3 regions of the Bacillus sp. 41-22 genome follow, and region 3 is predicted to be linked to each of the others. Evidence: predicted binding sites of a transcription regulator. Region 3 holds the regulator's gene; each other region holds the start of a gene.
What was found. The regulator CtsR, encoded in region 3, represses protease genes until heat stress. The targets are predictions, from matches to a motif close to ATGGTCAATAAAGGTCAAACA.
Positions count from the first base shown of each region.

Region 1: a site for CtsR is predicted at 1,781-1,801, ahead of clpB (ATP-dependent chaperone ClpB). Genes of this name have one in related genera too.
Region 2: a site for CtsR is predicted at 1,358-1,378, ahead of clpP (ATP-dependent Clp endopeptidase proteolytic subunit ClpP). Genes of this name have one in related genera too.

Region 1 covers NZ_CP084035.1:1,178,148-1,181,431, forward strand. Annotated here, with positions in the region: gene LCF45_RS05985 (hypothetical protein) at 1-61, opposite strand, end outside; gene LCF45_RS05990 (Cof-type HAD-IIB family hydrolase) at 167-976, opposite strand; gene LCF45_RS05995 (YjzC family protein) at 1,467-1,646, shown strand; gene clpB (ATP-dependent chaperone ClpB) at 1,819-3,284, shown strand, end outside.
Region 2 covers NZ_CP084035.1:4,890,314-4,893,597, reverse strand. Annotated here, with positions in the region: gene whiA (DNA-binding protein WhiA) at 1-207, shown strand, start outside; gene LCF45_RS25280 (HPr family phosphocarrier protein) at 231-479, shown strand; gene clpP (ATP-dependent Clp endopeptidase proteolytic subunit ClpP) at 730-1,311, opposite strand; gene LCF45_RS25270 (DUF421 domain-containing protein) at 1,552-2,421, opposite strand; gene LCF45_RS25265 (DUF1657 domain-containing protein) at 2,442-2,648, opposite strand; gene spoVAE (stage V sporulation protein AE) at 2,658-3,008, opposite strand; gene spoVAD (stage V sporulation protein AD) at 3,005-3,284, opposite strand, start outside.
Region 3 covers NZ_CP084035.1:91,526-94,809, reverse strand. Annotated here, with positions in the region: gene LCF45_RS00520 (protein-arginine kinase McsB) at 1-710, opposite strand, end outside; gene LCF45_RS00515 (protein-arginine kinase activator protein McsA) at 715-1,263, opposite strand; gene ctsR (transcriptional regulator CtsR) at 1,433-1,894, opposite strand; rRNA gene rrf (5S ribosomal RNA) at 2,108-2,223, opposite strand; rRNA gene LCF45_RS00500 (23S ribosomal RNA) at 2,273-3,284, opposite strand, start outside.

The DNA of each region.
Region 1 (3,284 bases), 1.1 Mb from region 3:
GCTTCATAACAGCATCGGCTCCTTGCTGGATAAAACGCTTTGATTTGTTCTTTTTACCCATTCGAAAAACCCCCTTTATTTAGCTGAAAACAATTGACGCGCTTTCTCTTGCGTCTAATAATAGTATGAGCGTTTGGCGAGAAACTATAAGCAGGGAATTTTTAGATTACAATCCAAGAACCTCTTCTAAATATAGAGCGATACCATCTTCTTCATTCGTTAATGTCGTATGATTTGCAAGTGATTTTAATTCAGGAATCGCATTACCCATTGCGATTCCATGACCAGCAAATTCGATCATTTCAAAGTCGTTATCCTCATCACCAAAAGCGATAATTCGCTCTTTAGGAATATTATAATGGCCTGAAATTTTTTGTAATCCGACAGCTTTATTTAATCCGCTTTTTACAATTTCAATAATTGGCCAAGGCGCACCCCATTTTCTATGGTCGATGACTTCAGCATGCATATCTGTTAAATGTTGGCGAATTGCAGCAGAATGCTCGTCATGTGCATCGATTAATAAGCAAGTTGGATGGTCGTTTAAAATATTTAATAAATCTCCTGTGAAAATCTTTGGAGAACCGAATTCAAAAATATGTTTTTTATCTTCATCAATTTCACGGACATACACATCATCGATGACTTCAGCATAGACATTTTTCACGCCGAAATCAAAGCAAGCTCGGACGATTTCTTGCGCTGTTGAAAGTTCAAGAGGAGAGTGATGTGTTCCCCAACTTGAATCAAGAGGGTGATGCACGTAAGCTCCATTAAAGTTTACGATTGGTGTGTTAAGGCTAAGTTCTTTATAATAATCGTAACTAGCGCGGAATGGACGCCCTGTTGAAATAACGACAATATGTCCTTGTTCTTTTGCTTTTGCAATTGTGTTTTTCGTTCTTGGAGAAATTATTTTGTTGTCTGTTAATAAAGTTCCGTCTAAGTCTAATGCGATTAAATGTTGTTTGTTCATAATTTCACCTCTTATAATAAATTTTTTGATTCTATCTGTATTTCCGTTTTTTATATGCAGAAATAAGAGGTTAGACTGGGTGAAACTACTGTAGATGAAAGTTTCACTATATATCCATCTTACGTCGCGAAGCGCTGTGGTGTCTACTATTTCTCGTTGGAAATTAGGAAAAGTCAATATCTTTTTAGAAAGTTCAAACAATGTTTCTTTCATTATGTACAATTTGTGAAAAGGGTTACATTGTTTGAATGATGCGACTTATAATGAACATGTAATCTTCTCGTATATGTTTGACTCTCCTTTGAAACTGGCCTAAAGTAGGTTGGTTTCTTTTTTTTCAACAAATATGCCAATAATTCCTGCTTAAGCTTGTGTAATTATATATATGTACATGGGTAAACCGTAGTACTTGTTTCCTAAACATGACAGAAAAGCTTTCTTTTAAAATGGATATACTAATGAGGCAAGACGTCATGGAAGGAGAATGGAAATGGGACAAAATCGCAGGTTTCGTTCAGGGCAAAAGGCGCCAAATGATGGCATTTACGTAGAAATTGGTGAAACGGGAAGTATGGTGAAAAATCCGCAAATGGTACAATTAACTGCCGGTGAAAAGTTTCCAGATAACACGAATCATAACCGTCAGTGGACATATAAAAGAAAACCGTAACAGAAGCCGCAATCGTTATTGCGGCTTTTTTGATTAGGAAAATGAATGTTACTTTTTTCTTTTTCCAATAATAAGTTTGAACTACATAAGCAAAATTATTGTATAAAAAAGTCAGTTGGCGTATAATCAAATCAAAGGTCAAAGAAAGTCAAACATTTGGAGGGCTGTAAAGATGGACTTAAATCAAATGACAACGAAAACACAGGAAGCGATTATGAGTGCTCAATCTTTAGCGGTATCTCATCATCATCAAGAAGTAGATACTGTTCATCTATTGCTTACGTTATTAGAGCAGCAAGACGGATTAACAGTACGTATTTTTCAAAAAATGAATGTCGATATAGAAGCGTTAAAGCAAGGTGTAGAAAGTTTAATTAAGAAGAAGCCTTCTGTAACTGGAAGCGGGGCAGAGGCAGGGAAATTATATGTAACAGGTGCTTTGCAACAACTGCTTGTAAGAGCAGGAAAAGAAGCGGAGAAATTGCGAGATGACTACATTTCAATCGAACATGTATTACTTGCTTTTTCTGAAGAAAAAGGCGATATAAATCAATTATTCGCAAAATTTTATATTACGAAAGATAACTTATTACAGTCTTTAATGACAGTTCGGGGGAATCAAAGAGTGACTAGTCAAAATCCAGAAGCAACTTATGAAGCGTTAGAAAAATATGGCCGTGATTTAGTGGCTGAAGTAAGAGCGGGGAAAATTGATCCTGTAATTGGCAGAGATAGTGAAATTCGCCGCGTGATCCGCATTCTTTCACGCAAAACGAAAAATAACCCCGTTTTAATCGGAGAGCCAGGTGTTGGTAAAACAGCAATCGTTGAAGGATTAGCGCAGCGTATTGTGAAAAAAGATGTCCCAGAAGGATTAAAAGATAGAACAATTTTCGCTTTAGATATGAGTGCACTTGTGGCCGGAGCAAAATTCCGCGGTGAGTTTGAAGAACGTCTGCAAGCTGTATTAAATGAAATTAAAAAGAGTGAAGGTCGCATTTTATTATTCATTGATGAACTTCATACAATCGTCGGCGCTGGTAAAACAGAAGGAGCGATGGATGCGGGAAATATGTTAAAACCAATGCTAGCGCGTGGTGAACTGCATTGTATCGGGGCAACGACATTAGATGAATACCGTAAATATATTGAGAAAGATCCAGCGTTAGAAAGACGTTTCCAACAAGTGTTAGCAGAAGAGCCAACTGTTGAGGATACAATTTCCATTTTACGTGGTTTAAAAGAGCGTTTTGAAATTTATCACGGTGTAAATATTCATGATCGCGCGATTGTAGCGGCATCTGTTTTATCAGATCGATATATTTCGGATCGTTTCTTGCCCGATAAAGCAATTGATCTTGTTGATGAAGCTTGTGCAACAATTCGAACAGAAATTGATTCTATGCCAACAGAACTAGATGAAGTAACGCGCCGCATTATGCAGCTGGAAATTGAAGAAGCTGCTCTTGGGAAAGAAAAGGACTTAGGTAGTCAAGAGCGCCTAAAAACATTGCAACGTGAATTATCGGATTTAAAAGAAGTTGCAAGTAGTATGAGAGCGAAATGGGAGAAAGAAAAAGAAGACATTCATAAAGTGCGTGACTTACGTGAACATTTAGAGCGCTTGCGCCGTGAGTT
Region 2 (3,284 bases), 460 kb from region 3:
GATGAGACGGTTGGGCTTGATATTTTGCCAGATAAATTAAGAGAAATTGCACAGTTACGAAGAGATTATCAAGATGTAACATTGAAAGAGTTAGGTGAGATGGTATCCGGGGGGAAAATTAGTAAATCGGGTATTAATCATCGTTTGCGTAAAATCGATGAAATTGCAGAGAAATTACGCGCGGGGGAAACAGTAGCAAAAAAATAAAAGGTTAAAGGGGAAATGGAGCTGTGGTTCAAAAACTGGTTAAAGTGGCATTAAAAAACGGCTTACAAGCACGTCCGGCTGCGTTGTTTGTACAAGAGGCAAATCGCTTTCATGCGGATATCTTCATCGAGAAAGATGGAAAGACAGTGAATGCAAAGAGCATAATGGGGATTATGAGCTTAGCAATCGGAACTGGTAGCATGATTACAATCACAACAGAAGGTTCAGATGCAGAAGAGGCTTTGGAAGCATTAACTGCATATGTACAATAAAGGGTTATCGCGAATGTGCGATAGCTTTTTTTATTTTTCTGTTTGTGGGGTGCGTGGTTGGTGTGGTAACGAATGATCGGTGGGTATATAGCTGGTTCGCGCTTGTCGGAAATTGTCGGTAAGTCGATAAGTTGTGGTCGATAAAATTGAAAAATCACCGATATATTGGATTAGATACTAGGTGGGGTATGTGATACCCTTGTACATAATAAAAAAGCGCCCTGTAGTAGGGCGCTTCCGCTTTTAAGTATTAACGATTTGTAAAGATCTTATCGATTAAGCCGTATTCTAGAGCTCTTTCTGCTGTCATGAAGTTGTCGCGATCTGTGTCGCGTTGTAGAACTTCAAGTGGTTGACCTGTGCGGTCAGCAAGAATTTGGTTTAATTTTTCACGTAAGAATAGGATACGTTTTGCAGCGATTTCGATTTCAGTCGCTTGACCTTGTGCACCGCCAAGTGGTTGGTGAATCATTACTTCACTGTTAGGAAGAGCGAAACGTTTTCCTTTTTCACCTGCTGCAAGTAAGAATGCACCCATAGATGCAGCCATACCGATACAGATTGTTGATACTTGTGGTTTAATAAACTGCATTGTATCGTAAATTGCCATACCAGCTGTGATAGAACCACCAGGGCTGTTGATGTAAATGTGAATATCTTTTTCTGGATCTTGAGATTCCAAGAATAAAAGCTGGGAAACGATTGAGTTTGCTACATTGTCATCAATTGCGCTACCAAGCATAATGATGCGATCCTTTAATAGTCGAGAGTAAATATCGTAAGCGCGTTCTCCACGATTTGTTTGTTCAATTACTGTAGGAATTAAATTCATCTGTTATTTCCTCCTTTAAAAGCTTTCTTAGTCTTATAATACAATTATGGTCAATGAAGGTCAAACGAAACCACTTTAAATCAAAAAATATGTAGTTGTATCATGATTTATTCGCTATGTTTTTAAAATTCCCTGCTTATGTATCTTCAACATCATAACCGAATTACATAAATTTAAACGTGATTAATGGTGTGGAAAAGGCAAAAGAACGCCTTTTGTATAGAAGCGTTCTTTCATTTTTTATTCTTTTAACAGATAGGTTACTTTATTTAAGATTTTCTCGATTTGTTTTGCGTTTTTACTATACATATCACTCGCTGATTTTGATTTCGTTTCTAAAGAGAATAATTCAAGATCAGCATTGCATTTCTTTAAGGATGCTAATAATAAAGGCTTGTTTTGAGGAGAAGGCATTTGGAGTTTATCATTATAGATGTCGATAGTAAGTTGTCCGTATGAATCAACTTGACCAAGAAAGACATTTTCAATGACAACACCGAGTTTTTCTAGCTCAGAATGTAACCAAGCGCGATTATGTCCGCTAGCAGAAAGAGGTTCATCTAGTACATTTCCATCCATAATAACAGTTTGCGGTTCTTTTTCGTTTGGCACTTTTAGGCTGATATCTTTTGCTGTAAGTGGTTGGCGATCTTTCTTTAATAATACATTTAATTCACCGCTCGGTTCTAGTACAGCAAATTCAACATCAGCTACGCTGAACGCATTTTTTCCTCTGAGAAGCTCAAGTAATTCATCACTTGTATACTTTTCTTTCTTTAAATTATCTTCAAGTATTTTGCCGTCTTTTATTAATACGGTAGATTTTCCTTCAAAAAAATCTCGAGCTGTTTTGTTCTTTAAAGAGAGGATTCCAGTGAAAAAAGGTACCACAGCGAAAATGAGTATCGCAAAGACGCCGTGGAAAAATTTTGAATCAAGCCCTGTAGATACTTGGGCAGCGATGTCACCGATTGTCATTCCGGCTATGTATTCAAAAAAGGAGAGCTGAGAGATTTGTCTTTTTCCTAACCATTTCGTAATAGCGAATAAAATAATTAATATGAATACAGAGCGAAGAATGACAAGTGTCCATTCCGGCAGGTGAGACATAGTCATTTCCTCCAGTCTACTTAAAACCCTTTATATTGAGGTTCTTCACGTTCTAATACTGAAACCCTATTCTGTAAATCAGCGATGGTGCTGTCCATTTCTAACATACATTCATGAAATACACGTTTTGATTCCGCGTCCTGTGAATTTAGTGAAAGGGAGCTTAAACTTGCTTGAGCGCCCCTTACACTGGCAAGGCAGGTTTTAACGCTAGCGATAACTGTCATACGAACACCTTATCCTTTCGGTTTGAATAGCAATGCTCCAATGAAGCCGAAAATAATGGCAGCTGATACACCAGCACTCGTTACTTTAAACATGCCGGTAATAACGCCGACGATGCCATGTTTGGCTGCTTCCTCCATCGCGCCATGAACGAGGGCATTACCGAAACTTGTAATAGGTACAGTTGCCCCAGCGCCTGCAAAGTCGATTAATGGTTCATACAGATTGAATCCATCTAATATAGCTCCAGCAACAACGAGTGTTGCCATCGTATGAGCGGGGGTTAGTTTGCCGACATCAAACATAAGCTGTCCGATTACGCATATGAGTCCACCAATGACGAAAGCCCAGAAAAAAATCATTGCGTTGCACCTCCAAATTCAATCGAAACAGCGTGAGCGATACACGGAATCGTTTCTTCTTGTTGGAATGTAAGTGGAGATAGTAAAGCGCCTGTCGCAACGACAAGTATTTTTTTGAATTCTCCTCTTTTCATTCGGTTTAATAAATGTCCGTATACGACTGTTGCTGAACAGCCTGGACCACTTCCACCAGCTATGACAGGTTGACCTTCTCTATAAATGATGATTCCGCAATCTTGAAATTGCTCGCTCTTTACCTTTGTTCCATGTTTATGT
Region 3 (3,284 bases):
ATAATATCTTCTTCTGATTTCCCTAGTGTCATTTGATTTGACACTTGAAATATATTACCTAACGCTTCGCTACCTTCACCGTATATTCCTCTTACTACTAACCCTAATTTTTGAATTACTTGTATAATACGGTTAATTCTTTTCGTTAAAACCAGTCCCGGCAAATGAATCATTACCGAAGCCCTTAATCCTGTACCGACGTTAGTGGGACAACTCGTAATATATCCAAGCGATTCATCAAAAGCATATTCAACCTGCTCCTCGATCCAATTATCTATTTGATTGGCACTTTGAAGCGCCTCTGATAACTGTAAGCCTGAAAATAGGCACTGAATCCTAACATGATCCTCTTCATTAAGCATGATACTTATATGTTCACTTTCTGATAGTAGGCATGCTCCGTATTCTGTTCCTGCAAGATTTGGACTAATTAAATGCTTCTCAACTAAAACTCTCCTTTGAAGAGGATTTAATTCATTCATTTTTAATAGTTCAAACTCCCCAAAAGGTTCTACAGGTTTTTTTATAAACTTCTTCTTAAATAACTCATGAATCTGCTTAGCTTCTTCCTCGTTTTGCATAGTAGAGAATTGATATTTTTTAAAATTACGAGCCAAACGAATTCGACTACTTAAAACAATATCAGAATCAGGGCCATCTCCCTTCATCCATGGACTAATCGCTTCATTCATGATTCTGTCCAGTGACATAGAACTATTCCCCCTCTCTATGCTCACTAAGCTGATTTACAAGACCTCGAATTTTATCTCGTACTTCAGCCGCTTTCTCAAATTCCTCTTTCTGTACATATTGTTTCAGATTGAGTTTTAGTTCATCTAATTCTTTCTTTAAGTAGATATTTCCTTCTATACGTTCAGGAATTTTTCCACAATGATCCGTATGCCCACCGTGAAGTCGTTTTAACAATGGTTTTAAATGCCCCTTAAATGTATCGTAACAAGAAGCACATCCAAAGCGTCCCACTTTTGTAAATTGTTCATATGTCATCTTACAATTCGGACATCTTGATATATTTGTATTTGAAAATGCATCTTGCCCTTCTTCAAACATTACTGGTTCACTATGCAATAATCCGGCTAATAGGTCATGGAATGAAAAATTAGACTGCGGTGATTGAAAGAAAGACGTATAGCCACTTTGTTCTGCACATTGCTCGCAAAGATGAACTTCCGCCTTTTTTCCGTTGATTACTTTTGTATAATGTAAAGTTGCTGGTCTTATATTACAGTTTTGACAAGTCATCGCTATCCCCCACCTTTACAACAGGAACGATCTATCTCATGATACTTTTCATACATTACTAGATTGTTCTCTTTCCTTAATCCATTTAGTAAAAGCACATGTCATCTTTCAAAATCCCTACAATATTAAACTGCATTATCTTAGCTATCATTCTTAACAAAAGTTATATTTATTTATATTTCAGTGTTCTTAACATTGCGCATAATATTCGAGCCCTAAGTTCATCTCGAGAAGGAACATCCATTAATAATACAGAACGATCTAGTACGCTTAACATAAGTTTAGCTTCACGATTTGTTATAATTCCTTCTTCTATTAAACGTATAATCATACTTTCAGCATTTCCTTGTGCAACGCTATGATCAATCATATGAAGCATTTGATCAATAATGTCTATATCATCATGCAGTTTGACTTTTATAATGCGAATGTAACCTCCTCCACCTCGTTTACTTTCTACTACAAATCCTCTTTCTAACGTAAAACGGGTATTGATTACATAGTTGATTTGAGACGGCACACAATCGAATCGATCAGCGACCTCATTCCTCTTGATTTCAATCGCATTATTATTGCTTAAGTCAATAACTTGCTTTAGATATTTCTCAATGATATCAGATATATTTCTCATTTATCCGCCACCTTTATTGACTTTGACTATCTTTGACTTTAATTATATACGTATTAAAAAAATTTGCAACTCTTTTGCTTATTCACTATCCTAGCCACATTTCCCTGTCTTTAATCAAAAGGACGATTCTTTAAGTAAAGATTTTTTAAATTACTATGAATTGTAAAAAGAAACACAAAAAAACACAAGTCAAAAGACTTGTGTTTTTATCTTGCTTGGCGACGTCCTACTCTCACAGGGACAAGGTCCCAACTACCATCGGCGCTAGAGAGCTTAACTTCCGTGTTCGGTATGGGAACGGGTGTGACCTCTCTGCCATCATCACCAAACTATGAAGGTATATTCCTTCAAAACTAGATAACATTTGCTTCATATTATATGGTTAAGTCCTCGATCTATTAGTATTCGTCAGCTCCACATGTCACCATGCTTCCACCTCGAACCTATCAACCTGATCATCTTTCAGGGATCTTACTAGCTTACGCTATGGGAAATCTCATCTTGAGGGGGGCTTCATGCTTAGATGCTTTCAGCACTTATCCCTTCCGCACATAGCTACCCAGCTATGCCCTTGGCAGAACAACTGGTACACCAGCGGTGCGTCCATCCCGGTCCTCTCGTACTAAGGACAGCTCCTCTCAAATTTCCTGCGCCCACGACGGATAGGGACCGAACTGTCTCACGACGTTCTGAACCCAGCTCGCGTACCGCTTTAATGGGCGAACAGCCCAACCCTTGGGACCGACTACAGCCCCAGGATGCGATGAGCCGACATCGAGGTGCCAAACCTCCCCGTCGATGTGGACTCTTGGGGGAGATAAGCCTGTTATCCCCGGGGTAGCTTTTATCCGTTGAGCGATGGCCCTTCCATGCGGAACCACCGGATCACTAAGCCCGACTTTCGTCCCTGCTCGACTTGTAGGTCTCGCAGTCAAGCTCCCTTATGCCTTTGCACTCTACGAATGATTTCCAACCATTCTGAGGGAACCTTTGGGCGCCTCCGTTACACTTTAGGAGGCGACCGCCCCAGTCAAACTGCCCACCTGACACTGTCTCCCGGGTCGATAAGACCCGTAGGTTAGAATTTCAATACAGTCAGGGCGGTATCCCACCAGCGCCTCCACCGAAGCTAGCGCTCCGGTTTCAATGGCTCCCGCCTATCCTGTACAAACTGTACCAAAATTCAATATCAGGCTACAGTAAAGCTCCACGGGGTCTTTCCGTCCTGTCGCGGGTAACCTGCATCTTCACAGGTACTATAATTTCACCGAGTCTCTGGTTGAGACAGTGCCCAAATCGTTACACCTTTCGTGCGGGTCGGAACTTACCCGACAAGGAATTTCGCTACCTTAGGACCGTTATAGTTACGGCCGCCGTTTACTGGGGCTTC